2 regions of the Bordetella genomosp. 8 genome follow, and region 2 is predicted to be linked to the other one. Evidence: predicted binding sites of a transcription regulator. Region 2 holds the regulator's gene; the other holds the start of a gene.

Region 1 (14,839 bases), 1.4 Mb from region 2:
CGCCCAACGACGACCGTTGCTATATCGACGTGGATGGCGAACGCTACAGCTGGCGCGATGGCGAAGGCGTGGTGTTCGACGAAACCTATATCCACGAAGCCCATAACCAGTCCGGCCAGAACCGCATCATCCTGTTCTGCGACGTAGAACGGCCGCTGCGCTGGCGCTGGGCCGAGGCCTTCAACAGCTGGTTCGGCAAGGTGGTGATGTCCGCCGCCAGTTCGCCGAACGACGAAGGCGACAAGACCGGCGCGATCAACCGCCTGACGCATGCGCACTGGCGCCTGGACCAGGTGCGCAAGCGCTTCAAGGCCTGGAACCGGCCGCTCTACAAGGCCATCAAGTGGGGCCTGGTGGTGCTGGTGGTCGGCGCCTTCGTCTGGATCTGACCGGCCGGGCGGCGCCCCGGCGGCAACGCCGGTTCAGCGGCGCATCGATTCCCATGACTTCTGCAGGCGCTTGACCGACACCGGCACGGGCGTACGCAGTTCCTGCGCGAACAGCGCCACGCGCAGTTCTTCCAGCAGCCAGCGGAATTCGTCCAGCCGTGGATCGGCCGCGCCCTTCAAGGCGGCGCGGGCGCGCTGGTATTGCGTCAGCAAGGGCGCCATGTCGGCCATCAGACGCTGGTCGCGCGCCGGATCGGCGCGCAACTTGTCGACGCGGGCGACGGCGGCCTTCAGGTAGCGCGGGAAATGCGCCAGCTGCGCGTAAGGCGTGTCGCGCAGGAAGCTGGGCGGCACCAGCGCGCCTATCTGCTGCTGCAGATCGGCATAGGCGGCCGCGTGGCTCTTGGCCTGCGGCAATTTGCGCTGCAGGGCCGCCCATTCCGTCAGCACGGCGGCGGTCAGCCGCGCCACTTCCTGGGCCAACAGGCCCAGGCGGCCCTTGCCTTCCAGGCGGCGGGCTTCGAACGCTTCCTGGTCGACCGGCCAGGGTTCGGCCAGGCAGGCCCGTTCCAGCGCGCAATCGATGATCTGGTCGCGCAGGCTTTCCTGGCTGCCCAGCGGCATGAACAGCATGCTCATGCGGGTCAGGTCCGGCAGGTTCTTTTCCAGGAACTTGATCTGCTCGCGCAGCCCCAGCCGGAACAGCCGCAGCAGACCGGCCTTGTGGTGCCTGCGGGCTTCGTCAGGATCGTCGAAGACGTCCAGGTCGCAATGCGTGCCGCGGTCCACCAAGGCGGGATAGCCGATCACGGACTGGCCCTTGCGCTTGATTTCCATGATTTCCGGCAGCGGGCCGAAGGACCAGGTCGTGAGGCCATCCTGGGCCAGGGCTTGCGCCACCTGCGTATCGCGCGCGGCCAGCTGCTGGAAATCGGCCTGCGCCTGGCGTCCGAATTCCGCCTTCAGCGACGCCAGGTTGCGGCCGGCGGCCAGCATGCGCCCGTGCTCGTCCACCACGCGGAAGTTCATGAACAAGTGTGGCGGCAAGGTTTCCAGCTTGAAGTCGGCAGGCGCCGGACGCACCTTGACCTGCTGCCACATGTCGTCCGCCAGCGCATCGAGCAGGCCCTGCTGCGGGTCGCCCAGGCGATCGAACCAGCGATCGTAGAAGCCGGCCGCATAGTCGGGCAAGGGCACGCAGTGGCGGCGGATCTTCTGCGGCAGGGATTTGAGCAGCAGCTGGACCTTTTCCTTCAGCATGCCGGGCACCAGCCATTCGCAGCGCTGCGGGTCGATCTGGTTCAGCGCGAACAGCGGCACGGCCAGCGTCACGCCGTCGCGCGGCGAGCCGGGTTCGAAGTGATAGTCGAGCGCCATGGTGACGCCCTGCCACTCCACCTTCTTGGGGAAGACCTCGGTGGTGATGCCCGCGGCCTCGTGGCGCATCAGCGCGTCGCGCGTCAGCAGCAGCGCGTCGGCGGCCGCCTTGTCCAGGCCGGCGTACCACTTTTCCAGGGTGGCGGTCTGGCTCATCCCGGCGGGTATCTGGCGATCGTAGAAGGCCTCTATCAGCGCCTCGTCGACCAGGATGTCGGGCCGGCGGGCGCGATGCTCGAGCTTTTCGATCTCCGCGATCAGGCGGCGATTCTGCGCGACGAAGGGCAAGCGGGTGTCGATCTCGCCCGGCACCAGGGCTTCCCGGATGAAGAGCTCGCGCGCGTGCTGAGGATTGATGCGGCCATAGTGCACCCGGCGGCCGGCGTAGATGACGAGGCCATACAGGGTAGCGCGCTCGTTGGCGACGACCTGCCCCGCTTTCTTTTCCCAACGCGGGTCGGACCAGTTGCGGCGCAGCAGGTGCGCGGCGGCCCGTTCTATCCAGGCGGGTTCGATGCGCGCGACGCAACGCGCGTACAGGCGCGTGGTTTCCACAAGCTCGGCGGCGATGATCCAGCGTCCCGCCTTCTTGACCATGCGCGAGCTGGGGTGGATGTGGAAACGGATATCGCGCGCGCCGTGGTAATGACCGCCCTCGTCGCTCTTGTAGCCGATATTGCCGAGCAGGCCGCTCAGGAGCGCCATGTGGATCTGTTCGAATGTGGCTTCGGTCTGGTTCAGGCGCCAGCCCTGCTCGCCCACCACGGATGCCAGCTGCGTATGCACGTCGTGCCATTCGCGTAGGCGCAGAGGTGACAGGAAATTCTGCCGCAGCAGGCCCACCAGCTTGCGCTGGGACGCCTTGTGCTGCACCTGTTCGCCGTACCAGCGCCACAGTTTCAGGAAGGACAGAAATTCCGATTTGTCGTCGGCGAATTTGGCGTGGGCGTTTTCGGCGGCCTCTTTTTCCTGCATGGGGCGGTCGCGCGGGTCCTGGATCGACAGGGCCGACGCGATGATCAGCATTTCCGTCAGGCATTGGTGTTCGCGCGCCGCGAGGATCATGCGGCCGATACGGGGATCCAGCGGCAGGCGCGCCAATTCCTGGCCCGTGCGGGTCAGAGCGAAGGCGGGGCCGGTGGCGTCGTCGCGCGCGTCGGTCTCCTGCGCTTCGGCGCGCTGCACGGGCTCGATCGCGCCCAGCTCCTGCAGCAGATGATAGCCATCGGCGATGGCGCGGCCCGGCGGCGCTTCGACGAAGGGGAAGTCCTCGATATCGTCGAGCTTGAGCGACTTCATGCGCAGGATCACGGACGCCAGCGAGGAACGCAGCACCTCGGGATCGGTGAAGGGCGCGCGCGCGTTGAAGTCGGCCTCGTCATACAGGCGTATGCAGACGCCGGGACCCACGCGGCCGCAGCGGCCTGCGCGCTGGTTGGCGGAAGCGCGGCTGATGGGCTCGATGCGCAGCTGTTCGACCTTGTTGCGCCAGGAGTAGCGTTTGACGCGCGCCAGGCCGCTGTCGACGACGAAGCGGATGCCTGGCACGGTCAGCGACGTTTCCGCGACGTTGGTGGCCAGGACGACGCGCCGGCCGCTGCCGCGCGGCCTGAAGATCTGTTCCTGCTCGGCCTGCGACAGGCGGGCGTACAGCGCCAGCACCTCGGTGGCCGCGGGATGGCGCTTGCGCAGCGCTTCGGAAGCCTCGCGGATTTCGCGTTCGCCTGGCAGGAACACCAGGACGTCGCCCGGGCCGTGGCGCGCGCACTCGTCCACGGCGTCGACGATGGCGTCGACCAGGTCGCGCTCTTCGTCGCCGGCGCGTTCGCGCGCCGAACGGGAGGCGGCTGCTTCCTCGGTCTCTTCCGGGCGCACGGGGCGGTAGCGGACTTCGACGGGGTACAGGCGGCCGGAGACTTCGATCACCGGCGCGGGACGCTCCGGCTCGGCGGCGAAGTGCCGGGCGAAGCGTTCGGCGTCGATGGTGGCCGAGGTGATGATGACCTTCAGGTCCGGCCGGCGCGGCAGCACGCGCTTCAGGTAGCCCAGCAGGAAATCGATGTTCAGGCTGCGTTCGTGCGCTTCGTCGATGATCAGCGTGTCGTAGCGCTTGAGCAGGGGGTCGCGCTGCGTTTCGGCCAGCAGGATACCGTCGGTCATCAGCTTGACGGCGGCATTCGGGCCGGTGCGATCGTTGAAGCGCACCTGGTAGCCGACGATTTCACCCAACGGGGTGTCCAGCTCTTCCGCGATGCGGCGCGCCACCGAGGTCGCGGCCAGGCGGCGCGGCTGGGTATGGCCGATCATGCGCGTGCGGCCACGGCCGAGGTCCAGGCATATCTTGGGCAGCTGCGTGGTCTTGCCCGAGCCGGTTTCGCCGCTGACGATCACCACCTGATGGTCCTGGATGGCGCGCGCGATCTCGTCGCGGCGCGCGCTGACGGGCAGGTCTTCGGGATAGCGGATGGGCGGGATGACGCGCGGCGTGGCGGCGGGCCTGGCCGCGGACGCGGCGCTTGCGCGCGATGCGGCGGTTGCCGCCGTTGCGGACGATGCTGGCGATGCGGGCACGGAAGGCGAGCCCGCTCCGGGCGCGCCCCGGCCGCGCCGAGAGGGGGTTTGAGGCTTGACGGTCATTTCCGCGATTATAGTTTTCGCGGGACCGCCCTTTTCGCTCAGCGTATGATCAGCTTGCCGTCCGATAGTTTGGCCGTGCCGCCGGGCAGGTCCTCGGTCACGGACTCATGGCGATTGACCACCTGCAGTTCCACGCCGCCATGGATCTTGCGCGACGCATGGATCACGGCGTCCTCGGCGACGGTGTCGTCGGCGGACAGGCGCCGTTCGCGCGCATCCACGCCGGCCAGGTCCTTGACCAGCTTGGCGTGGGTCTGCACCGCGCGCTCGCCGATGCCGTTGGCGGCTTTCTCGGGGTTCTTGCGCAGGAAGATCAGCAACTGCTCCAGCTTGCTCTTTTCTTCCTGCAGGCGTTTGCGGGTGCGCTGCAGGGCTTCTTTCTGCGCCTGCGCGTGCGGATTGACGCCGACCTGGATGATAGTCTTGACGCCCGCCATGGTGCCTAGCGTGGCGGCGCGTACGCCGCGCAGCGCGCGCACCTGCCCGCCATTGATGTTGCCCTGCGTGGATCCCTTCGCGCCCACGGTCACCGTATCGCCGGCGTTCACCTCGCTCTGCCGGATCTCGCTTTCGACCTGGACGTCCTTGCCGGCATTGATCGAGGCATTGCCGATGAAACGCGCCTTGACCGAGCCGCGCGCCGTCACCTGCGCCAGGCGGGTGGTGGGTTCGCCGGTGGTGGCGCCTTCGGCCGCCCCCATGATGCCCCCCTTGACCACCACGTTGCCGCCGGCGTCGATGTGGGCGGCTTCCACGGTGCCGCTGACCAGCACGTCGCCGCTGACCTTGACCGACATGCCGGTGGTCACGTCGCCGCGCACCTGCAGGGTGCCTTCGAAATTGATGTTGCCGGAGTTCAGGTTGACCGCGTCGACTTCGACGACGGGGTTCACCGATACGCCGCAGGACAATACCGAAGGCGCGCCGTCGATGGCGGCGACCAGCACGTCCGGATCGTTGGGGTCGCGCACGACGCCCGTCAGGTTGTCGTCGTAGGGCAGGTCTTCCGGCGCCGGCGCGGGCGCGGGATTGCGATAGACGTCGATGCCATCGGTCCCCGCCGTGCCGGGAATCCGGCGCATCAGCGGCATGCCGGCCTTGACCAGGACCAGGTTGCCCATGGAGCGATAGTCGACCAGGGCGTTCTCGTCCACGTCGGCGGCCGCGTGGCGCGCCAGCAGGCTTTCGAAACGGGTGGGCGCGCCCGCCTTGGGCGGGATGCCCGAGGCGATCAGGACGTCTTCCGCGACGCCGCCTTCGACCGTCTGCAGCAGCAACTGCTCGTCCAGCCCGTAGACGATGCCTTGCTGCGTCAGCGCCGTGCGCACGTCGCCCAGCTGGATGCCACGGCCGCCACGGGCGGGATGCAAGGTCAGGTAGACCTGCAGCTTGTCTTCCGTGACCGTCAGCTCGAAGGCGCCGTCGACGACCTCGCCGATCACCGCTTCCACCACGCCGTCGCCCAGGTCCGCCGCGGCGGGCGTGGCATCGGGCTCGTGGTTGTCCATCAGTTCCAGCGCGGCGCCCAGCCGTGCGGCATTGGACTCGATCGCCGCCAGCTCGCCGGATACTTCCTGCACGGCCGAGGAGGCAGCCGCCACGGCGGTGCCGGCTTCGCGCAGGGCATCGGCGCTGATGCGCGCCGCGGCTTCCTGGCAACGTGCCAGGAAGCCGGCCACGGCCGCTCCATCCAGCGCATCCGGTGTCCAGCCGCGCGCCGCCAGGGCGGCCTGGAGCATGTCGCTGTCCGGGGGCTCCGCCGCCGCCGCGGCTCGGAATCCCGCACGCAGCTCACGGGTAGCAGGATCCAGGGTCAACCAATAGGATTGCGTCACTGCCGTGTATCCTCGAGAAATTACCGACGCGCAGACGACGGCGTGTCTCCATGTCGGCTTGGAATCATTGTTGGACCCGAAGGGGTGCCTGCGTGTCGACAAAAAGTGCTCAGCGCGTATTTCAAAATATTAACGGGCAAACTTCAAGTTGCGACCCTTTTTTTCTAAAAATTAGGTAATTTTTCCTTGGTCACCGGGTCACGCGCGCTGCGAGCGGATAATTCAGCTTTCTGTCAGCGCCGGTACCCGCTTCATCGTCTGGGAGTCGTTACATGGATCTGGGTATCGAAGGCCGTACCGCGCTGGTGTGCGCGTCCAGCAAGGGCTTGGGCCGCGCATGCGCGCTGTCGCTGGCGCGCGAAGGCGTGCGGGTGGTGATGTCGGCGCGCGGCGCCGACGCGCTGGAAGAAGCCGCCGCCGCGATCCGCGCGGAAACCGGCGCCACCGTGACGACCGTGGCAGCGGACGTCACCACCGCCGAGGGCCGCGCGCGCCTGCTGGCGGCCTGCCCGCAACCGGACATCCTGGTGAACAATGCGGGCGGCCCCAAGCCGGGCGATTTCCGCGAATGGTCGCGGGACGACTGGATCAAGGCGCTGGACGCCAACATGATCGCGCCCATCGAATTGATCAAGGCCACCATCGACGGCATGATCCAGCGCCGCTTCGGCCGCATCGTCAACATCACGTCGGCGGCCGTGAAGATGCCCATCGACCACCTGGGCCTGTCCAACGGCGCGCGGGCCGGCCTGACCGGCTTCGTCGCCGGCCTGGCACGGCAGGTCGCCGAGCACAACGTCACCATCAACAATCTGCTGCCCGGTCCGTTCGAAACGGACCGCCTGCGCGGCACCGCCATCGCGACGGCGCAGAAGACCGGAAAATCGGTCGAGGACATCCTGGAAGCGCGCCGGATGACGGTTCCGGCGCGGCGCCTGGGCGACCCGGCGGAGTTCGGCGACGCCTGCGCCTTCCTGTGCGGCAACCGCGCGGGATTCATGACCGGCCAGAATCTGGTGCTGGATGGCGGAACCTATCCGGGCACGCTGTAGCGCGGTCACTATAATTTCGCGATTCAACCCAGGTTACGCCTGGCCGCCCTACCCCGTTTTCCGGCTCTCATACGCACCATGCCCGACCTGGATCAAGACACCGTTTCAGCCCTGGAAGCACCCGAGTTCGCCCCCGCGCAGTTCGTGCGCTGGTTCCGTGAAGTCGCCCCCTATGTGCACGCGTTTCGCGGCAAGACCTTCGTCGTGGCGTTCGGCGGCGAACTGATCCAGGCCGGCGCCTTGAACACCCTGGTGCAGGATCTCTCGCTGCTGTCGGCGCTGGGCATACGGCTGGTGCTGGTGCACGGCTCGCGGCCGCAGGTCAACGAGCAATTGCGGCTCAAGGGCTTCAGCCACCAGTTCGATCGCGGGCTGTCACCCACCGACGCGGCCTCGCTGGAATGCGCCAAGGAAGCCGCCGGCGAAATCCGCCTGGATATCGAGGCGGCCTTCAGCCAGGGGCTGCCCAATACGCCGATGTCGCATTCGCAGATCCGCGTCATCTCGGGCAACTTCGTCACCGCGCGGCCTACCGGCGTGATCGATGGCGTGGACTATCGCCACACCGGCCACGTGCGCAAGATCGATGTCGATGCGATGCGCTTCGCCATGGAAAAAGGGTCGGTGATCCTGCTGTCGCCCTTGGGTTTTTCGCCCACCGGCGAGGCCTTCAACCTGGCCATGGAAGACCTGGCAACCAGCGTCGCGGTGGCCTTGCGGGCGGAAAAGCTGATCTTCCTGTCCACCACCGAAGGCGTGCGCAACGAGGACGGCAGCATCGATACCGAACTGGCGCGCGTGGATGCCGATGCGCTGCTGGCCAAGGGCGGCCTGGACGAGGACACCGCGCTGTTCGTGAAGTACAGCTCGCAGGCGGTCAAGCGCGGCGTGGCGCGCGCTCACGTCGTGCCCTTCGGCCTGGATGGCAGCGTGCTGCTGGAAATCTTCACCCACGACGGCGTGGGCACCATGGTCGTCGAGGATACGCTGGACGACCTTCGGCCGGCCACACTGGACGACGTGGGTGCCATCCTGAGCCTGGTGGAACCGCTGGAAGCCGACGGCACGCTGGTGCCGCGCGGCCGCAGCACCATCGAACGCGACGTCGAGAACTTTACCGTTCTGGAGCACGACGGCGTGATCTACGGTTGCGCGGCCCTGCATCCCTATCTTGAAGACCAGATGGCCGAAATGGCCTGCCTGATCGTGCATCCGGAATGGCAGAGTTCGGGGGAAGGCGAGCTGCTGCTGCGCCACATGGAATCGCGCGCGCGGGCACTGGGCGCCAAGCGGCTCTTCGTGCTGACGACGCGCACCTCGCACTGGTTCATGAAGCGCGGCTTCGTGCAGGGCGGTATCGCCGACCTGCCGCGCGACAAGCAGCAGCACTACAACCGGTCGCGCAACAGCCTGGTGTTCATCAAGCGGCTGTAGAGCAGGACAGGGGCAGGACAACGAGACGGCCCGCTGGGCGAGCGACCGGCCTGGCGCGTTTCGGTAAAATCGATAATCCAACTTTTATACGGCAGCAAACCCAATGACCCGTACCGTTCACTGCGTCAAACTGAAGCGCGACGCCGAAGGGCTGGACTTTCCGCCCTACCCTGGCGAACTCGGCCAGCGCATCTGGCGAGAGGTCTCCAAGGAAGCGTGGGAAGAATGGAAAGGCATCCAGACCCGGCTGGTCAATGAGAACCGCCTGAACCTGGCCGATGCCCGCGCCCGCAAGTACCTGCAGCAGCAGATGGAGCGCTTCCTGTTCGAAGACGGCACCGTCGAAGCGCAGGGCTTCGTACCGCCTTCCGCCTGACGCCGGCGCGCAAGGAAAAGCCCCCCGATGGCTGGTTAGCTTCCGGCCATCGGGGGGCTTTTTTTCGCGCCTGGCCTATTCCGTGGTTTCGGTGCTTTCCTCTTCGCCGCGGGCCTGGCGCTCGGCGTTCTTGGCGCCGGTGTGGCGCACATCCGCGCCGCGGACCATGTAGATCACGCGTTCCGACATGTTCTTCGCGTGGTCGCCGATCCGCTCCAGCGCACGGGCGATGAAGATCAGGTCGATCGACGGCGTGATCGTGCGCGGATCCTCGATCATGAACGAAATCAGCTGGCGCAACGCCGCCTTCCACTCCTTGTCGACGTCCTTGTCGTTGCGAACGACCTGGGCCGCCTGCACCGGATCGAGCCGCGCGAAGGCGTCCAGCGATTGCCGCAGCATCGAGCCGACGCTGTTGCCCATGTGGCGCAGATCCACCATCGGCAAGGAACGGATTTCGCCGTCGTGAATGCGGCGCGCGACGGTGGCGATTTTTTCCGCCTCGTCGCCCGACCGTTCCATGTCGGTCAGCATCTTGGACACCGCCAGCAGCATGCGCAGGTCGATGGCCGTCGGCTGGTGGCGTGCCAGAATCTGGCTGATGCGCTGGTCGATGTCGACCTCGTAGCGATTGACTTCCTTTTCGCGTTCGCGCACCTTGTCGACCAGGTCCAGGTCGCCGTTGGCCAAGGCATCGACGGCGTCCTGGATCATGGCTTCCACCACGCCGCCCATCGCCAGAAACTGCGAACGGACGCCTTCCAGGTCGGCATCGAATTGTTTGTTAGTGTGCTCGGTCATCCGGGCTCCCTGCGGGGTTAACGATGGTTCCATTGCCATGCGAGCCTCCAAGAAACGCCATTCGGAAGTCCCCAGGCCGCATCGGTCGGCTAGGTTATGACTCCCATGTGACAGGATTATGAATCGTGCGGTCTGGCCCAGGTGCGGCCGCGCCTGGGCGGCGACTACTGACGTACCAGGCGCCGTATCCCCTGCTGCGTGGCGAGCAGCGCGATATCGGCGCCGGGCTGCGTGAACAGGCCGCAGGTCACGACGCCGGGCAGGTTGTTGATGTGCAGTTCCAGCGCCGGCGCATCGACGATGTCCAGCCCCGCCACGTCCAGGATGACGTTGCCGTTGTCGGTGATGAAGCCGTCGCGCAGCGCCGGGCGCCCGCCCAGCGCGGCCAGCTTGCGCGCCACCGCGGCGCGCGCCATGGGGATGACTTCCACCGGCAGCGGGAAAGCGCCCAGGCGTTCCACCAGCTTGGATTCGTCGGCGATGCAGACGAATCGGTCGGCCACGGACGCGACGATCTTCTCGCGGGTCTGCGCGCCGCCGCCACCCTTGATCATATGCAGGCGGCCATCGAGCTCGTCGGCGCCGTCGACGTAGATCGGCATGTACTCGACGTCGTTCAGGTCCAGCACGGGTATGCCCAGCGCGGCCAGGCGGGCGGCGCTGCGTTCCGAACTGGCCACGGTGCCGCGCAGGCGGCCCTTGAACCGCGCCAGGCCGTCGATGAAGAGGTCGGCGGTGGAGCCGGTGCCGACGCCGATGATGACGTCCGGGCCGGCGACTTCGCCGACGATTTCCAGGGCGGCCGTGGCGGCCTGCTGCTTCAATTCTTGCTGGCTGAGCATGAGAGCACTCGATAAATAGGTTTCAAGTTCGCGCAAGGCCGCATGCTACGCCGATCGCGCGTCTTCGTCGTCCCGCACGGCGGAGGCGTCTTCCGGAAGCTGGGCGAACGTGGTGGCCACCGCCGCGTCGTCTGGAAGGGCTTCCACGGCCTTGAGGCTGCGCAGCATGGCGCGAGTGCGTGTTTCGGTCTGGCCTATCTTGGAGCTGGCGGTCTCCAGCGTGCGCTTGACGCCGGCCAGCGCATCGCCGAAGCGGCCGAATTCGGTCTTGACGGCGCGCAACACCTGCCAGACTTCGGACGAGCGGCGCTCGATGGCCAATGTGCGAAAGCCCATCTGCAGGCTGTTCAGCAACGCCGCCAGATTGGCCGGACCGGCCACGTTCACCCGCAGGCGATGCAGCTTGTCGATCAGGCCGGGGCGCCGCAGGACCTCGGCGTACAGGCCTTCGGTGGGCAGGAACATGATGGCGAAATCCGTGGTGTGCGGAGGCGCGACATACTTGTCGGAGATCGCGCGGGCCTGCAGTTCGATTGCCTTGGACAACGCCGCGGCGGCCACCCGGGCAGCGTCGGCATCGGCTGCCTGTTCGGCCTCCAGCAGGCGCTCGTATTCTTCCTTGGGAAACTTGGCGTCCAGCGGCAGCCACACCGGCGCGCCGTCATCGGCGCGCCCCGGCAGGCGGATGGCGAATTCGACGATGGCATCGCTGCCGGGCACCGGTTTCACATTGCTGGCGTATTGTTCCGGCGCCATGCTGTCTTCCAGCAGGCGCGCCAGCTGTACCTCGCCCCAGGTGCCGCGCGACTTCACGTTGGTCAGGACGCGCTTGAGGTCACCGACACCGGACGCCAGGGTCTGCATTTCCCCCAGGCCCTTGTGCACCGCCTCCAGGCGTTCCGAAACCAGCTTGAACGATTCGCCCAGGCGCTGCTCCAGGGTGGCGTGCAGCTTCTCGTCGACGGTGCGCCTCATTTCTTCGAGCTTGCCGGCGTTGTCGGCCTGCAGCGCCGTCAGGCGCTGGTCGACGGTCTGCCGCACTTCCTGCAGCCGACGGTCGTTCATGTCGATCAGGCGCTGCACCTGCTCGCCGAATACCGTGCTGAATCGCCCCAGCGATTCGGCGGATTCGCTGCGGGAGGCCTGGGCCTCGCGCGCGACGGCGTTGCGCAGCTCTTCCAGATGCCGGCCCAGCTCCAGGCGCAGGCCGCGCATGGCGTCGCCCATTTCCACCCGGAGCGCCCGCTGGCCTTCCGCCAGTTCCCCCCGCAGCGCGCCCGCCAGTCGTTCCTGCTCGGCCAGCACCGCCGTCAGATGGTCGGTCCCTTTTTTCGATCTGGCTGCATTCCAGGCCGCCAGCCCGGCCGCCAACGCGGCAAACAGGGCCGCTCCGGCCGCGGCCCACACCCATAGCACAATGTCGCTTTGCGGCAACATGGTCTCCCCGAATACCCAGGCCGCATTGTAGGGCGTACGCCACATCGGCCAAGTTTTCCTTTCCGCGCTGGTTCCAAGCGGTCAAACTACGGACATCGTCGAATTTTCGTCATGGAACTGTGGCAGCAGCAAAACCAGAACAGCCACAGCGAGCCAGGCCATTCCTATGAGCATCGTCGCCCTGCCAGTCCGGCGTGAGACCGTCGCCGTGCCGCTGCACGCGCAACCCGCGCCCGCCGAACTGCACCTGCATACCCAATTCCGGCTGTTGGACCTGGCCGGATTGCGCCCCATCGCCTCGGGCGCCGAGCGGCTGGTGTATCAGCACCCCTACGACCCTGCCCTGCTGGTGAAGGTGATCGACTTCCCGGCCATGGCGGAACATCTCAGCACGCGTCCCCTGCGCCGCTGGCGCAAGAACCATCAGCGCGAAGGCGCCTACCGCAACCACGTCGCCGAGCTGGCCGAATACACCGCCGCCCAGAACGCCGCCGCCGGCCGCTGGAAAGTGCCCATGGCGCGTGTCCTGGGCCTGGCCCAGACCGATTTGGGGCTGGGATTGCTGGTCGAGAAAATCACTGACGGCAAGGGCGGCCTGGCGCCGACGGTCGAACAGATCGTGCGCGAACGCGGCCTGGACGAAAAACTGGCCCGAGAGCTGGATTATTTCTTCGACACGCTGGCGGATCACCACATCATCCTGAACGATGTGTCGGCCCGCAACGTGGTCGTTGGACAGAATGCCGACGGCGAGCCGGGCCTGTACCTGATCGACGGATTCGGCTCCAAGCAGGCCGTGCCGGTATTCGCCTACAGCAAGGCCTTGAACCGCCAGCGCATCCTGCGCAAGTACCACAGGATGAAGGCCAAGCTGGTCCTGCGCAGCCAGGCGCGTGCGCGGTTGACCGAACAGAATCGCTGATCTCAGGGGAAAGAGCGCGGAGCGCCGAGAGAAAGCCGGAGAGGGTCAGGACCGCAAGGCCTGACCCTTGCAAGGCCGCCCCTGCCGCGTCACCCAGTCGTAGTCGCGCCCCGCCACCTGCCCACGCCGCAGCGGATTGCGGGTGCAGAACGGCGCGTAGGCGGGATCCACGAAACGGTAGGGAAGATGCGCGTCGCGGCCTTCGGGTATGCCTAGCCGCACGGTGCGGATCAGCCTGGGCGGGCGCGCACCGATATCTTCCACGAAGAAGACCGCCGGATCGAAATGCCCGCCATCCCAATCCGGCACCTTCAGGCCCAGCGATCGGCACAACAGCGTCTGGCCCGCGCATAGCCGCTGTGGCGGCCGGCTGCCGCCCTGGGCGTCCGGATTCAGCGCCTGCATGCGCGCCAGCGATTCTTCGCCGGAAACCGCGTCGACCCAGGGATGGGCGGACTTGATCAGCACCGCGTTGCCCGGGCCGCCCGCACTGATGTTCAAAGAATCGCCGCCACGCGCGTAGTACATATAGATCGCGCCGCCGTCCATGAACAGCGCGCGGCGCTTATGGGTGTAGCCCAGCGAGGCGTGACTGCCCCTGTCGTGCAGGTAATAGGCTTCCGTTTCGATGATGCGCGCCGACAGCCACAGGCCCTGGTGCCGGCGGCGCAGCACCATGCCGATGAGCTCGCGGGCCACCTGGCAGGCGTCCCGATCGAAAAACGAATCTGGCAGCATGGGGCCGCCGGTTCCAGTGTCAGGCAAAACGTTCCGTGTAGCGCTTTTCCGAGAAACCGACGCTGACGGCGCCATCCGGCGTGACCGTCACCGGGCGCCGCACCAGCGCCGGATACTCGGCGATCAGGGCCTGCCATTCGCCATCGCTGGCCGCCGCCTTGCGGGCTTCGGGCAAGGCGCGCCAGGTCATGGACGTCCGGTTCACCAGCTTTTCCCAGCCCCCCACCTGCTCGGCCCACTGCTTGAGGGTGCCGGCGGCAACGGGGTGGTCGCGGTAATCGACGAAATCGTGCTTGACGCCGTGGTCGTCCAGCCAGGTACGCGCCTTGACGCAGGTGCTGCATTGCTTGAGGCCGTACAGTACGGTCTGTTTCATTGGGTCCCCTTCAAGGCGGCGCGCCGCTGCAGGTGGTTGGCCGCCACCACGCACACGCCGACGATCAGAATGAAAAGCGCCGCGAGCGCATTGACCTCGGGCTTCAGCCCCAGGCGCACCCGCGAAAACACTTCGATCGGCAGCGTGGTGTAGCCCGGGCCGGACAGGAAGGACGACAGGATCACGTCGTCCAGCGACAGGGTGAAGGCCAGCAGCCACGCCGACGCCAGCGCCGGCGCGATCAGGGGCAGCGTGATGGTGAAGAACACCTTCAGCGGCGTGGCGCCCAGGTCCAGGGCCGCTTCTTCCAGCGAACGATCGAGGTCGCGCACGCGGGACTGGATGATGACGGCGACGAATGCCATGCAGAAGGTGGTATGCCCCGCCCAGATGGTGAAGATGCCGTTTTCCGGCCAACCGATGGTGGTGCGCACTTCGACAAACATCAGCAGCATGGAGATGCCGATGACGACCTCCGGGATGACCAGCGGCGCGCTCAGCATGCCGATATACAGCGAAAAGCCGCGGAAGCGCCCCATGCGCGCCAGGACGTAGCCCGCCCAGGTGCCGATGATGGTGGCGGCGGTGGCCGCCAGCGCGGCGATGCGGAACGACAGCCAGGC
Region 2 (14,839 bases):
GCGCTGGTCGCGCCGCTGCGCCTCGTCGCCCCTGACCTGCGCCTCGACCCGGTTGCCGTCGGCGCGACGCACGTCGCCGTCGCTGCGCACCGGATCGGCGCCGCCGCCCGGGATGGCGCTGGTATTGGCGGAGTTATTGGGGCCACCCGTCAATGCCACGGCCAGCGGCATGCGGAAGTACTCGGCAATTCCTTTAAGTTCTTCGCGCGGCACGACGCTGATCAGCCACATGACCAGGAAGAAGGCCATCATCGCGGTGATGAAATCGGCGTAGGCGATCTTCCAGCTGCCGCCGTGGTGCCCGCCGTGCGCGCCCTTCTTGCGGCGTATCACCACGCGGTGGTTATTGACCGGAGCCATGCGGACCTGTCTCCGTCAAGCCTTGGAGGTGGACGTCTTGGCTTGCCGCACGTGCTCTTCCAGCTCGGCGAACGACGGTCGCACGCCGGAGAACAGCACCTTGCGGCCGAATTCCACCGCCAGCTGCGGCGGGTAGCCGTTCATGCTGGCCAGCAGCGTGGTCTTGATGCATTCCAGGATCTTGACCGCTTCGCTGGTCTGGCGGTCGACGCGCGAGGCCAGCGGCCCGACAAAACCATAGGCCAGCAGGATGCCCAGGAAAGTACCGACCATGGCCTTGGAGATCAGGTCGCCCAGCACCGCCGGCGGCTGGTCCACGGCCGCCAGCGCCTTGATCACGCCCAGCACCGCGGCCACGATGCCGAAGGCGGGCATGCCGTCGGCCATGTTCTGCAGCGCGTGCACGGGCACCTGGCGCTCATGGCGGAAGGTCTCGATTTCCTCGTCCATCAGGGTTTCGATTTCGAAGGAGCTCATGTTGCCGCTGATCATGATGCGCAGGTAGTCCGTGATGAACTCCATCAGCTTTTCGTCCTTCATGATCCGCGGGCACTCGGTGAAGATGGGGCTGGACGCCGGATCCTCGATGTGGGATTCGATGGCCATCAGGCCCTCGCGCCGGGCCTTGTTCAGGATCACGTACATCAGAGACATCAGCTCCATGTACACGTCCTTGCTGTAGCGCGCGCCGCGCAGGGCATTGGGGATCGCGGACTTGATCAGCTTCAGCGACTTGCGGCTGTTGCCCGCCAGGAACGCACCCGCCGCCGCGCCGGCGATCAGGGTGAATTCGAAGGGCTGGTACAGCGCGCCCAGATGGCCGCCCAAGGCAACGAAGCTGCCGACGACGGACGCGATCACCACGAGATAACCAATAACAATCAGCACATCAGGCCCCTGCCAAGCGTAGACGTATTACCCAAGCGCCCATGATCCCCCGAGAGCGGCACCGCGAAAGCGTGGTTTACGGGGAATTTTCAGCGGCATTTGGGGTTATTGAGCACGGCGGCTCTCAATGAAACACCGGGCCGGCAATGGCCGGCCCGGAGGATTTCACACCCCGATGGCGGCGGCCGGGGCGGTCCGCCGGCCCGCGCGCTCCTTGGCGGCGGCGCGGGTCTTGCCCGCGCGTGGAGGCGGCCGGCAGATCGCACAAACGAAATCGGAGCGCGGGTCGTGAGCGTGCGCGATGAAATGGCCGCCGCACTGGCGGCATTCCGACAGCTGCAGCATCTTGCCGTCGAAGAATCGCACCAGCATCCAGGCCCGCGTGAAGCTCAGCACCGGCTCGCTCTGGTCCGGATCGGCCACGCCGGCATGCTCCAGGTACAGGCGGTAGGCGTCGATGATGGCCCGGACGCCCTTGCTGCCCGTGTGTTCGTTCAGGAACTTATAAACGTTGTAGAACAGCGACGAATGGATGTTCGGCAGCCAGGTCATGAACCAGTCCACCGAAAACGGCAGCATGCCCTTTGGGGGCGAGCAGCCCCGGATTTCGCGGTACAGCCGAGCGAGCCTGTCGTGGCTCAGGCTGGTTTCCGACTCCAGGACCTGGAGGCGGGCGCCGAGACCGATCATGGCGCTGGCCAGGAGGATCTCGTCGGCTTCTTGGGATACGCTTTTGATAGCCATGATCTCGAGGGGGTGCGGGAAAGATCAGGCCAGTTGCTCGACCGGCTGTTTGGCAAGCAGAATGGTGGCATGCGCCTGTTGCAGCGCGCCGCCCAGCACATCGTGGGTCAGCGCCGACAGCAGGCTGTAATCGTCAAAGCGGAAACGGCAGAGCAGCGAGCTGGAGCTTGCCAGCTTCACCAGCTGGGCCGGCGACAGTCGCATCAGGATGTCGGCCACCTGTTCGCTAAAGCCCAGGCGAAACATGGATGCCGCATAGTCATCACGCAGCATGCGCTGGGCGAGGAGCAGGTAGGACAGGTTCACTTCGCGAATGTCGGCGAGCAAAGTGTTCTCAGGCTGTTTCATGGATATCCCTTGTTCACTAATCAGTTCTGTCCCGGGACCGGTCAGCCCCCTGCCGACCGGTTACTTCGTGTGTGCAACAAATCTCTAAATATTTCTTTTGTTCCCACAAGTCATACAATTTACCATGTGCAATGTCATTTTGTATTACAGACATGACAATTCTTTGTGCTTGGTGAAATATCGCACTTCTGGGACATATATAGCAACAAAGACTTTCGCAAGTGTAAGTCAATTCCGTAAACAAGCATTAGAAAGCTTGTGTCTTTGTGCCAATGAATCCAGGCGAAGTACGCACAATGCAGGGGTGAATCGTGGGCGAGCCATCGTCCTTGTACGGGTAAACGGCAGAGCAGCAATGTCGCGTACAGGCAACAATTCAAAATGGCGGCGCCGCGGGCCAACCCTTTTAGTCGAGTGCAATGCCCCTTTCCGAAGACCGCCTGGCTGAATACGCGCCCTTGGTGCGCAAGCTGGCCCTGCAACTGCTGGCCCGCTTGCCCGCCAGCGTGGAATTGGACGACCTGATCCAGGCTGGCATGATCGGCCTGCTGGATGCTGCCCGGCGCTACCAGGAAGTGGCCGACGCGCAGTTCGAAACCTATGCGACCGCCCGCATCCGCGGCGCCATGCTGGATGAACTGCGCAACCAGGACTGGCTGCCGCGCAGCGTGCGCAGCAAGGCCAAGCGCATCGACCAGGCGGTGGCCCAGCTGACCCAACAGTTGATGCGCCCGCCCAACGAGACGGAAATCGCCAGCCACCTGGAATTGCCGTTGGCGGAATACCATCAGTTGCTCTACGACGCCCAGGGCGCCCAGATCGTCCATTACGAGGATTTCGGCTCCGAGAACGGCGCCGAGGCCCGGGACGCCGACTGGGCGGCCGGCGCGGCGGACTCCGGCCCCTCGGGCAATCCGCTGGACAGCCTGCTGGCGGCGGACTTCCGCCAGGCACTGGCCGAAGCCATCGGCGCCCTTCCCGACCGGGAAAAACTCCTGCTGTCCCTTTGTTACGAGCAGGGGCTGAACCTGAAGGAAGTCGGCGCCGTCATGGGCGTCACCGAGGCCCGCGTCTGCCAGCTGCGCTCCCAGGCCATGAGCCGCCTGCGCGCCAAGCTCAAGGACGGCGCCTGGCAGCAGTTGCCGGAAGACGTGCGCATCGCCTCCGTGGCCTAGGCTCCCCGCCTCCTTCCCAGGCGCCAGCGACCGCCCCGCCCCGGGGGGGCCCGTTGGCCGGGCCCGCTGGCCGGCGAAAACCGGCGCTCCGCCACATTCCGAAATTTTTCGCTGTCCATCCCCCTAAAGGTTTACGGAGCCTTGCCGTTACCCAGTCAGCGGCGCGGCATGCGGCCATCACCTCCGGTGGACGATTCCGTGCCCGCAGGGCGGCCTGGCTGCCCGGTTTGAAGATGCCTTTCTCTCTTGGGAGCTATTCATGGCTGCAGTTATCAACACCAATTACTTGTCGCTGGTTGCGCAAAACAACCTGAACAAGTCCCAGTCGGACCTCGGTTCGGCCATCGAACGCCTGTCCTCGGGCCTGCGCATCAACAGCGCCAAGGACGACGCCGCCGGCCAAGCCATTGCCAACCGCTTCACGGCCAACGTGAACGGCCTGACCCAGGCTGCTCGCAACGCCAACGACGGCATCTCGATCGCGCAAACGACCGAAGGCGCCCTGAACGAAATCAACAACAACCTGCAGCGCATCCGTGAACTGTCGGTTCAAGCCGCCAACGGCACGAACAGCGGCAGCGACCTGGACTCGATCCAGGCTGAAATCACCCAGCGCCTGGATGAAATCACCCGCGTTGCCAACCAGACGCAATTCAACGGCGTCAAGGTCCTGGCCAGCGACCAAAGCCTGAGCATCCAGGTCGGCGCCAACGACAGCGAAACCATCAACATCGATCTGCACCAGATCAATGCGACGACGCTGGGCCTGAACAAGCTGAACATGGGTCACCAGATGACCTCGAAGAACAGCGACGGCGCCTCGAACTTCACGGACGTCGGCGCCGCTCTGTCGGGCACCACGTACGCCAGCACCACGACCGCCAACATCGGTACGCACCACAGCTTCAACTACACGTCGTTCAGCTTCTCGGCCACGGGCGGCAGCACCGCTGCCTACACTGCCAAGGTCGGCGGCGACGGCAACCTGTACGTGCAGCAAGGCGGCACGACGTTCTCGGCCAGCTGGAACTCGACGTCCAACACGATCGAAATCGGTGCGGTCACCAGCTACAGCACGCTGACCACGATCACCCAGTACAACTCCAACAGCGCCGACGGCCTGGTGGACTTGAACGCGGTGGACCAGAGCGAGTACAAGCTGACCAGCCTGGACCTGTCGAACGCCACGCTGTACCAAGCCACGGCCGGCTCGACGAACTACTACGCCAAGGTCGGCGGCACGTACTACGCCGCCAGCTTCAACGGCACCACCGGCAAGGTCAGCCTGGATGTCACGACGGCGACTTCCGCCATCGTCTCCACGTCGGCCGCGGTCAGCGCCCAGGGCATCACCACCAACGGCGGCACGACCTACACCGGCACGACCACCGTGCACACCGGCACCTCGTTCGCGGTCAGCGTCGACTACTCCGACGTCAACTCGCAACTGGGCTTCAGCAGCGGCACCAACAAGCTGGTCCGCTACACGCCTGACGCCACGGGCAGCGCCTCGGCCGCCAACACCGCCGCGCTGTACATCCAGCACACCGGTACGGACGGCTCGGTCAGCTACTTCAAGGTTGAAGCTACCAGCACCACCACCGGCAAGCTGACGCTGGACAAGTCGGCCACCGTGGTCGATCCGCTGGACGCCATCGACGCCGCCCTGTCGCAAGTGGACGATCTGCGTAGCGCCCTGGGTGCCGTGCAGAACCGCTTCGAATCGACGGTTGCCAACCTGAACAACACGGTGAACAACCTGTCGGCCTCGCGTTCGCGCATCGAAGATGCCGACTACGCGACTGAAGTGTCCAACATGACCCGCGCGCAGATCCTGCAACAAGCTGGCACCTCGGTGCTGGCGCAGGCCAACCAAGTGCCGCAGACGGTGCTGTCCCTGCTGCGCTAATCGCCAGCAGGCCGACGGGCGGCTCGCTGCCCGTCAGGCACCCGCAGTACCGAAAGACCCCCCGGCCCCGTGCCGCGGGGTCTTTTTTTCATGCCCGGCCTGCCCGGGGAAAAGCCGCTATTTTTCGCCGCTGACCATCGAATTTGGCCCGCTGGCCTGCATTTAGACTGGCATTCGTCACTTTCTGTACCCACCCGCATCGCGTCCCGCCATGGCAAAATCGCACCGCCCTTCTCCGCCCGCTCGCCGATCCGGCCCCGGCGCTGCTCCCGTCGTACAGGTTCCGCTGACCGTCGACCAGCTCCGCGCCCTGACGAAAAAGTCGCCCGACGACGTGAAGGCCTGGCTGGCGCTGGGCACCATGCTGTCCAAGGCCAAGGAACTGGAAGGCGCTCGCCACGCGGCCGAAAAGGTCGTCGAACTGGCCCCGGAAGACCCCCACGGCTGGGTACTGCTGGCCCAGGTGGAAACGCAATGCAGCAACGACCCCGTCGCGCGCAAGCATTTCGAACACGCCATCTCGCTGGATGACAAGCTGGCCGGCGCCCACCACGGGCTGGCCGACGTGTTCTGGCGCATGAACAACAGCCACGAGGGCTTGAAGCACATCAACCGCTCGCTGGAGCTGAACCCGAACTCGCTGGCGGCCATCTGGACCAAGGCGCAGTTGCTGGTCGGCACCTTCCGCTTCGAGGAAGCCATCGCCCTGCAGGAAGAGCTGATCAGGCGCGATCCGCAGGCCCGGTATTCGCACATGACGAACCTGGCCAGCACCAAGCGCGACCTGGGGCTGCTTAACGAGTCGGAAGAGACCTATCGCGAAGCGATCAAGCTATCGCCGAAACACAATGCGTCGGCGTTCTCCAACTGGCTGACGCTGCTGCACTACATGCCGGAGAAAACGGCGGAAGAGATCCTTGAGGCGTGCAAGCAATGGGCGGCCTACTACCCGCCCAACAAGGACGTCAAGCGGCCGGTCCCGGCCGACCGGTCCCCGAGCCGCAAGCTGCGGATCGGCATGTTTTCGGACGGCTTCCGCCAGCACCCGGTGGGGGCGATGACCACCACCGCGCTCGAGCAACTCAGCCAGCACGGCATCGAGCTCTATCTCTATACGACCACCTCTACGGTCGACCACATCACCAAGCGGCTGCAAGCCGTCGCGGCCAAGTGGACGCCCATCATGCAGGTCGGCGACGATGCCCTGGCCGAGATCTTCCGCGAAGACGCGATCGACATCCTGATCGACCTGGCGGGCTACAACGCCGGCACCCACATGCGCACCATGACGCTGGAGCCGGCGCCCATCCTGGTCAAGTGGGTGGGCGGCCTGATCAATACGACGGGGCTGGAGACGATCGACTATCTGATCACCGATAGCGTCGAATCGCCCCCCGGCAGCGATCACATGTATACGGAAAAGCTGATCCGCATGCCGGACGACTATATCTGCTACGTGCCGCCGCCACGGCTGCCGGAAGTGGGCCCGCTCCCGGCGAGCAAGCACGGCTATGTGACGTTCGGCTGCTTCAACAACCCGACCAAGATCAACGACGTCCTGCTGACGCGATGGGCCGAGCTCATGCAGGCGGTGCCCGGGTCGCACCTGTTCCTGAAGGGGGCGGGCTACGGCACGGAATCCATGCGCAAGCGCATCCAGGACTTCATGGCCGGCCACGGCATCGAGGCCGACCGCCTACGCATGGAAGGCCAGTCCCCGCATTACCAGCTGTTCGAGTGCTACAACGACGTCGACGTCGCGCTCGATCCCTGGCCGTACTCAGGCGGCCTGACCACCTGCGAAGCGCTGCTGATGGGCGTACCGGTGGTGACGCTGCCCGGCCCGACTTTCGCGGGACGACACTCCGCCACCCACCTGGCCAACGTGAACATGCCCGAACTGGTGGTCAAGGACTGGGACGAGTACCGCGCCCGCTGCGTCGGTCTGGTCAGCGACCTGGACAGCCTCGCGACCATCCGCCGCCATCTCCGGCAGATCCTGCTGGAATCGCCGGTCTGCAACGCGCCGCGCTTCGCCGGCCATCTGGCGACGGCTTTCCGCGCCATCTGGCAACGCTATTGCGCCGGCAAGGCGCCCGGCGCGGTCGCCTTCACCGCCGAAGGCAATCCGTGGTTCGAGGACGAGGATGCGCCCATGCAGGTGGTGCGGCCCGATGTCGACGCCCTGCCCCCGGCGCCCGAGAAAAGCGAATCCTTCCAGTTCGGCATCAAGGGCAAGGTCGTCGCCGTGGACCATGGCGGGACGCTCTTCAACACGCCGATTTTCCAGATCCCGAACCGCACCAAGGCCCTGTCCATCGTGGTGCTGGATCCGGCCAGCCGGATCCAGGACGTGGCGCGCATGAAGTACGAGAAGGTCCTGCATCACCACCAGGGCCATATCGCCCTGGGAGATGGCGAGCCTGGCGTCCTGTACACCTGCCTGAATTCGGAACTGAGCGGGACGCTCGAACCCCTGCCCGCCAGCAAGCAGCAGCCCTTCATGCAACAGCCCGCCAGCGTGCTGGCCAAGCTGCCCATCGGCACCGTCCGGCTCGATCGCATCGACGGCCTGGAAACCCTGGACTGGCTGGTCCTGAACGATACCCACGACAACAAGAAGATCCTGCAGGGCGCGGAAGATCTGCTGGCCAACCTGCTCATCGTCCATGTCCGCGTGATGTTCGTGGACGTCTTCAAGAAGCAGACGGACCTGGGCACGATAGGCAAACTGGTCGCCAAGCATGGCTTCCGCCTGCTGCGGCTGGACAATCACCGCGCGGCCAGCCTGTTTTCCGATCCCGTGCTGCGCCAGCAACATGCCAATGTCCATTCGCAGTTGCTGAGCGGCGATGCCATCTTCGTGCCGGACGACCAGCGCATCAAGACGCTGGATGACAACCAGCGGGCCAAGCTTGCCTTCATCCTGCACACGGCGTATCGATCGCCGGACCTGGCCCATCGCGTGCTGCAGGCCACCAGCGCGGAGGCTGCCGCCAGTTACCTGGCCACCCAGTTGCCCAAGGCGCCAGCCAAGCCCGTGGCCGCGCCAGCCGAGGCACCAGCCCATGCCGAGACGGCGACCGACGCCATCGCCGCTCCGGCCGTGCTGACAGGCAAGGACGTGACGCACCGGCTTTGCCTGGGCATCCCGGTCTACAACGAGGACAAGTACCTCGAACAGACCATTCTTTCCCTGAAGAAGCAGGATGTCGACTCGGTCAGCTTCCTGGTCTCGGACAATGCCTCTTCCGACAGATCGGCGGAAATTCTGCGCGACCTGACCGCCGGCGACGAGCGCTTCGAGCTGGTACGCCAGCCGGAAAACATCGGCGCCCTGAAGAACTGGAAGTTCCTGTTCGAGCAGAGCAGCTCGGAATACTTCATGTGGCTGGGCGGCCATGACTATCTGTCGGATGGCTACCTCCGGAAAACCTTGAATGCGATCGCGGCCGCGCCCGGCACGGCGATGGCCTGCGGCATGCCGCATTCGGTCATGGACGGCCGTACCGGCCCGGTGCCGGCGGCGGTGTATGACTTCTCCGACGAATCGCCGGTCGTGCGCTACATGAACTCGGTTGCCAAGGTCGCCAACTGCACCATCCTACATTCGGTCTTCCGCCGCGCCGCCCTGGATGGCTTCGAGATCACGGGCACCATTTCCTGGGACCACGTCCTGATCAGCCGCCTGCTGTGGACCGGCAAGCTCCAGTACGTCGACGATGCCACGTACTACCGCCGCTACTTCGGCCAGCGTGACACCAGCACTGAACAGCGCATGACGGGCCAGAAGCAGGCCCTGCCCCGTGCGGACTTCTACGACTACTACCTGAAGGATTTCACCAAGCTGGCGCAGCCGGCCTTGCCGGCGGCCGAGTTCGACAAGCTGCGGAAAGAGATCCTGCGGATTCTGAAAGCGCGTTTCGGGAACTAGCCATCATGAAAGCGGTTATCCTGGCCGGCGGCCTCGGGACGCGGATATCGGAAGAGACCCATCTGCGGCCCAAGCCCATGATAGAAATCGGCGGCCGTCCGATCCTGTGGCACATCATGAAGATCTATTCCGCCCACGGCGTGAACGACTTCGTGATCTGCTGCGGCTACAAGGGCTACATGATCAAGGAGTACTTCGCCAACTACTTCCTGCACATGTCCGACATTACGCTGGATATGGCGAAGAACGAGATGGTCGTCCACGAGCGCAAGGCAGAACCCTGGCGCGTCACCCTGGTGGATACCGGCGAAAACACGATGACGGGTGGCCGCCTGAAGCGGGTTGCCCAGTACGTCAAGGACGAAGAAGCCTTCTGCTTCACCTACGGCGACGGCGTGGCCGACGTCGATATTTCATCGTTGATCCGGTTCCACCGCGAACATGGCCGCGCCGCCACCGTCACGGCGGTACGGCCGCCCGGCCGTTACGGCGCGCTGATGCTGGACAATGCGCAGGTTACGGGCTTCCAGGAAAAGCCGCCTGGCGACGGCGGCCTGATCAATGGCGGCTTTTTCGTCCTGTCGCCGAAGACCATCTCCCTGATCGACGACGACGACAGTCCCTGGGAACTGAAGCCCCTCGAACAACTGGCCAGGCAGGGCGATTTGATGGCCTACGAGCACCACGGGTTCTGGCAACCCATGGACACCTTGCGCGAGAAAAACCTGCTCGAGGATCTGTGGGCGCGCAACCAGGCGCCGTGGAAACTATGGTGACACCGATTCCCTCGCCCGCGTTCTGGCGCGGTCGCCGGGTGCTATTGACCGGCCACACCGGTTTCAAGGGCGCCTGGCTGGCGATATGGCTGCAACGCCTGGGCGCGACGGTGAGCGGGATTTCGCTGCCGCCGGCCACGACTCCGAACCTGTTCGAACTGGCCCGGGTATCGGAAGGACTCCGTAGCCACCTGTGCGACGTCCGCGACATGGCGGCGCTGGACCGCTTCATCGGCGCCTTTGAGCCGGAAGTGGTGCTGCACCTGGCCGCTCAGCCGCTGGTCAGGGCCAGCTACGGCGACCCTGTGTTCACCTTCGGCTCGAACGTGATGGGCACCGTCCACGTACTGGAGGCGGCCCGCCGCGCGGGATCGGTGCGCGCCATCGTCGCCGTGACCACCGACAAGGTGTATCGGGACCAGCGCACCTTCTTTCCGTACCGCGAGACCGATACGCTGGGCGGCCATGATCCCTACAGCGCCAGCAAGGCGGCCGCCGAGATCGTCATCGCGAGCTATCGGGACGCATTCCTGCGCTCGGCCGGCGTTCCGCTGGCGAGCGTCCGAGCCGGCAACGTGATCGGCGGCGGCGACTGGTCGCAGGACAGGCTGATTCCCGACGCCGTCGGCGCCTGGCAGGCCGGCCGCACGCTGCAGGTCCGCAACCCGGCGGCGGTACGCCCATGGCAGCATGTGCTGGAGCCGCTGAACGCCTATCTCTGCCTCGCTGAAAGGCTGTGGCACGAGCCGGCCCTGGCGGATGCCTACAACATCGGCCCCGCCGCGCACGACGTGCTGTGCGTGCGGGAGATCGTCGACCTGGCGCGCGAGGTCTACGGCGAGGGCGCCGTCGAATTCGGCCAGGCCGACGCCGACGGTCCGCACGAAACCCACCATCTCGCGCTGGAAACCGCCAAGGCGCGGCACATCCTGGGCATCGCGCCTCACTGGTCCGCCGCCGAGGCCGTACGACTGACCATGGAATGGTATCGCCAAGTGAAACAGGGCGGCGACGCGCGCGCGCTCTGTCACGCCCACATCGATCTGTTCGAGCGTATGTCATGAGCAATCTCGAAATCAGGCCGTGCGCACTGCCCGGCGTCCATACCGTCCATCGCGGCGCGCACGCCGACGATCGCGGTTACTTCGAGCGGCTGTTCTGCGCCGATACCCTGCGGGAAGCAGGGTGGGACGGCCCCATCGCGCACGTCAACCACAGCCTGACCATCCATCCCGGCACCGTGCGCGGCATGCACATGCAACTTGCGCCCCATGCCGAGATGAAACTGGTGATGTGCCTGCGTGGGGAACTGTGGGACGTCGCGGTGGACATGCGCAAGGGCTCGCCGACCTTCCTGCAATGGCATGCCGAGAAGTTGTCGGCGACGAACGGCGTCGCGCTGCTGGTGCCGGAAGGCTTTGCCCATGGCTTCCAGGCGCTCGCGCCCGACACCGAACTGGTCTACTGCAATACGCGCGCCTATGCGCCTGGCGCCGAGGCCGGCCTGCACCCGCTGGACCCGCGCGTGGGCATTTCATGGCCCCTGCCCGTGCGGAACATGTCGCCCAAGGACGCGGAACGCGCCTTCCTGGGCGAGGCCTTCATGGGATACGACATCCCCGTGAAGAACGCCGGATGAAAGTGCTGCTGACCGGCGCCAGCGGCTTCATCGGCCGCCACGTGCTCGACCTCCTGGTCGCGCGCGGGATCGAGGTCGTCGCGCTCGGACGGCGCCGGCCCGATGGCGCGGGCAACATCCGTTTCATCGAAGCCGACCTGCTGGACGCGAGCGATCACGCCCGCATCGTCGACGCCGCGCGCGCCACGCACCTGCTGCATCTGGCCTGGTACGTGGAGCATGGCAAATTCTGGGATTCGCCGCTCAATGAAGCGTGGGGCGATGCCACCGCGCAACTCGTCGAAGCGTTCTGCCGCGGCGGCGGCACGCGGGTCGTCGCCGCCGGCACCTGCTACGAGTACCGCCACGACGACACGCCCTGCGATGAGGAAAACACGCCCGTCGAGCCGTCCACGCCCTACGGCAAGGCCAAGCGGGATACCCAGCGGCGGGTGAGGGACATCTGCGTATCGCATGGCGTCGCTTGGGCATGGGGCCGGATCTTCCTGCTGTACGGGCAGGGTGAAGGCCGTCGCCGCCTGGTACCCGCGCTGGCCGATGCGCTGCGTGGCCACGTCGCGCCCTTCGGCGTGCACCATGGCGCCCAACGAGACTTCATGCACGTGTCGGACGTCGCCTCGGCGTTTCACGCGCTGCTCGGCGAGCGGGCACATGGCTGCTACAACCTGTGCTCGGGCCGGGCCACGGCGATAGAGACCATCGTCCGCGACATCGCCGAGGTGCTGGGCGCCAGCCCCGACCCCGTACTCAACCTGACTCCCGGCGGCGCCAGGGGCCCCGCAAGCCTCATCGGCCGAAATGAACGGCTTGCCAGCCTGGGTTGGCGGCAGGCGCTCGCGCTGCGGGAAGGCCTGAAGAGAACACTCGAATGCATATAGCGACCTGCCCGCTCTGCGGCACGCCGGCTTCCCCGCCTTTCGTCAGCCGTCCGGACGTGCCGTGCCACCAGCATCTGGTCTACGAGACCGCCGAGGAAGCGCGTCGCATCGCGCGGGGCCGCCTGGACATGGCCGCCTGCCCTTCCTGCGGATTCGTCTTCAATCGCAGTTTCGACCCCGCCAGGCTGTCGTATGGACAGAGCTATGACAATGCGCAATCGCATTCCGCGCATTTCGACGCGTATCTGGATGGCCTGGCCGGGATGCTGGTGCGCGACAGGCAGGTGCGCGACTGCACGATCGTCGAAGTCGGCTGCGGCAAGGGCGAATTCCTGCGCAAGCTGGTCGGCGACGCCGGCGCCGGCAACCGCGGCATAGGGTTCGATCCGAGCTATATCGGCCCGGAAACGGAGCTGGACGGCCGGTTGTCGTTCCGCAAGTCGTACTACGACGCCTCCTGCGCGGCCGTACCCGCCGATGTCGTCATCTGCCGCCACGTGATCGAGCATATACAGACGCCGCTGGATTTGCTGCATTCGGTCAGGGCCGCCTTGTCCCAGGCACGCAATGCGCGCGTGTTCTTCGAAACCCCCGCCGTCGAATGGATACTGCGCGGGCAGGTGATCTGGGACTTCTTCTACGAACATTGCTCGCTGTTCTCCGCGACGTCCATCCGCGCCGCATTCCAGCGCACCGGCTTCCGCGTCGAGGACGTGCATTACATCTTCGGCGAACAATACCTGTGGGTCGAAGCCACGCCGACGGAACCGGCCACCGGAGCGGTTCCGCCGGCCGATGCCGCGGAACTGGTCGCGCTGACCCAGGCGTACGCCGACGCCGAAGCGCGGCTCATCGGGCATTTGAAGGCGCAGCTGGACGATGCCTGCGGCCGCAAGAAGATCGCCGTCTGGGGCGCCGGTGCCAAAGGCGTGACGCTGGCCAATCTGCTGGACCCGGACGGCACGCGCATCGATTGCGTCATCGACCTCAACCCCAACAAGCAGGGTCGCTTCGTACCCGGCACCGGCCATCCTATCGTCAGCCCCGCGCAGGCCGCGCGGCGAGGCGTGGAAATGGCCGTCCTCATGAACCCCAACTACAGAAGTGAAAATCTGAAAATCCTCGCGGAACAGAATATCCGGATGGATCTCGCGGACTGGAGCAAACAATGAAGCTGCTGATAGATACCGATGCGAAGCTGCTGACCCTCACCGAGGGCAAGGAAACGCGCTCCCTGGACCTGTATTCGAAGGAAGCCTTCGAAGCCATCTCGCGCCAATGGGTCCGGGTGGGCTGGGACCAGAAATACCACTACACCTTCAGCTGGATGGGTCGTCCCGTGATCCAGCTGCCGGAAGACATGGTGCGGATGCAGGAAGTCATCACCCAACTGCAGCCGGACGTGATCATCGAGACCGGCGTGGCCCACGGCGGTTCGCTGGTTTTCTACGCATCCCTGTGCAAGGCGATGGGACGCGGCCGCATCGTCGGGATCGATATCGAGATCCGCCCGCACAACCGCGCGGCCATCGAGGCGCATCCCCTGATGCCGTACATCACCCTAGTGGAAGGCAGCTCGACCGCGCCGGAAACCGTGCGCCACGTCGAATCGCTGGTGAAGCCCGGCGAAAAGGTGCTGGTCATCCTGGATTCCAACCACACCTACGACCACGTGCTGCAGGAACTGGAGCTGTACTCCGGACTGGTCACGCCAGGGTCGTACATCGTGGCGACGGACGGCATCATGTACGACCTGGCGGACGTACCGCGCGGCACGGCCACCTGGACCACGGACAATCCGACGGACGCCGCGCGCGACTTCGCGAAGAAACATCCGGAATTCAAGGTGGCCACGCCTTCCTGGCCGTTCAACGAAAGCGCGCTCGACCAGAACATCACGCACTGGCCGGGCGCCTGGCTGAAGCGGGTGTAAGCCGCGCGCCCCGGCAGGCCGGGGCGCGGGCTGGCGGCGCCCGCGAGCGCGGGCGCGTCCGCCTTACTTCTTGCGCGTCGGCGGCAGGTCCGTGCAGACCCCTTCCGCCACTTCCGCCGCCATCCCCACCGACTCACCCAGCGTGGGATGCGGGTGGATGGTCTTGGCGATGTCGACGACGTCCGCGCCCATCTCCACGGCCAGGGCCAGTTCGCTGATCAGGTCACCCGCGTGGGTGCCGACGATGCCGCCACC

What was found. The regulator FliA, encoded in region 2, starts transcription of late flagellar genes. The targets are predictions, from matches to a motif close to CTAAAGTTTNNNNNNNNNNNGCCGNTA.
Region 1: a site for FliA is predicted at 6,387-6,413, ahead of CAL12_RS18005 (DUF342 domain-containing protein). Genes of this name have one in related genera too.

What each region holds. Positions count from the first base shown of each region.
Region 1 is NZ_CP021108.1:3,952,454-3,967,292, forward strand. Features, by position in the region: gene lpxO (lipid A hydroxylase LpxO) at 1-389, shown strand, start outside; gene hrpA (ATP-dependent RNA helicase HrpA) at 423-4,403, opposite strand; gene CAL12_RS18005 (DUF342 domain-containing protein) at 4,442-6,238, opposite strand; gene CAL12_RS18010 (SDR family oxidoreductase) at 6,511-7,290, shown strand; gene argA (amino-acid N-acetyltransferase) at 7,369-8,724, shown strand; gene CAL12_RS18020 (oxidative damage protection protein) at 8,828-9,100, shown strand; gene phoU (phosphate signaling complex protein PhoU) at 9,176-9,901, opposite strand; gene rpiA (ribose-5-phosphate isomerase RpiA) at 10,066-10,743, opposite strand; gene rmuC (DNA recombination protein RmuC) at 10,789-12,180, opposite strand; gene CAL12_RS18040 (YrbL family protein) at 12,347-13,102, shown strand; gene CAL12_RS18045 (DNA-3-methyladenine glycosylase) at 13,148-13,840, opposite strand; gene CAL12_RS18050 (arsenate reductase) at 13,860-14,216, opposite strand; gene CAL12_RS18055 (ABC transporter permease subunit) at 14,213-14,839, opposite strand, start outside.
Region 2 is NZ_CP021108.1:2,577,354-2,592,192, reverse strand. Features, by position in the region: gene motB (flagellar motor protein MotB) at 1-360, opposite strand, end outside; gene motA (flagellar motor stator protein MotA) at 376-1,248, opposite strand; gene flhC (flagellar transcriptional regulator FlhC) at 1,414-1,992, opposite strand; gene flhD (flagellar transcriptional regulator FlhD) at 2,017-2,340, opposite strand; gene CAL12_RS11795 (RNA polymerase sigma factor FliA) at 2,760-3,515, shown strand; gene CAL12_RS11790 (flagellin N-terminal helical domain-containing protein) at 3,775-5,424, shown strand; gene CAL12_RS11785 (O-linked N-acetylglucosamine transferase family protein) at 5,636-9,358, shown strand; gene rfbF (glucose-1-phosphate cytidylyltransferase) at 9,364-10,134, shown strand; gene rfbG (CDP-glucose 4,6-dehydratase) at 10,128-11,198, shown strand; gene CAL12_RS11770 (dTDP-4-dehydrorhamnose 3,5-epimerase family protein) at 11,195-11,773, shown strand; gene CAL12_RS11765 (NAD-dependent epimerase/dehydratase family protein) at 11,770-12,651, shown strand; gene CAL12_RS11760 (class I SAM-dependent methyltransferase) at 12,642-13,823, shown strand; gene CAL12_RS11755 (cephalosporin hydroxylase family protein) at 13,820-14,584, shown strand; gene lpdA (dihydrolipoyl dehydrogenase) at 14,648-14,839, opposite strand, start outside.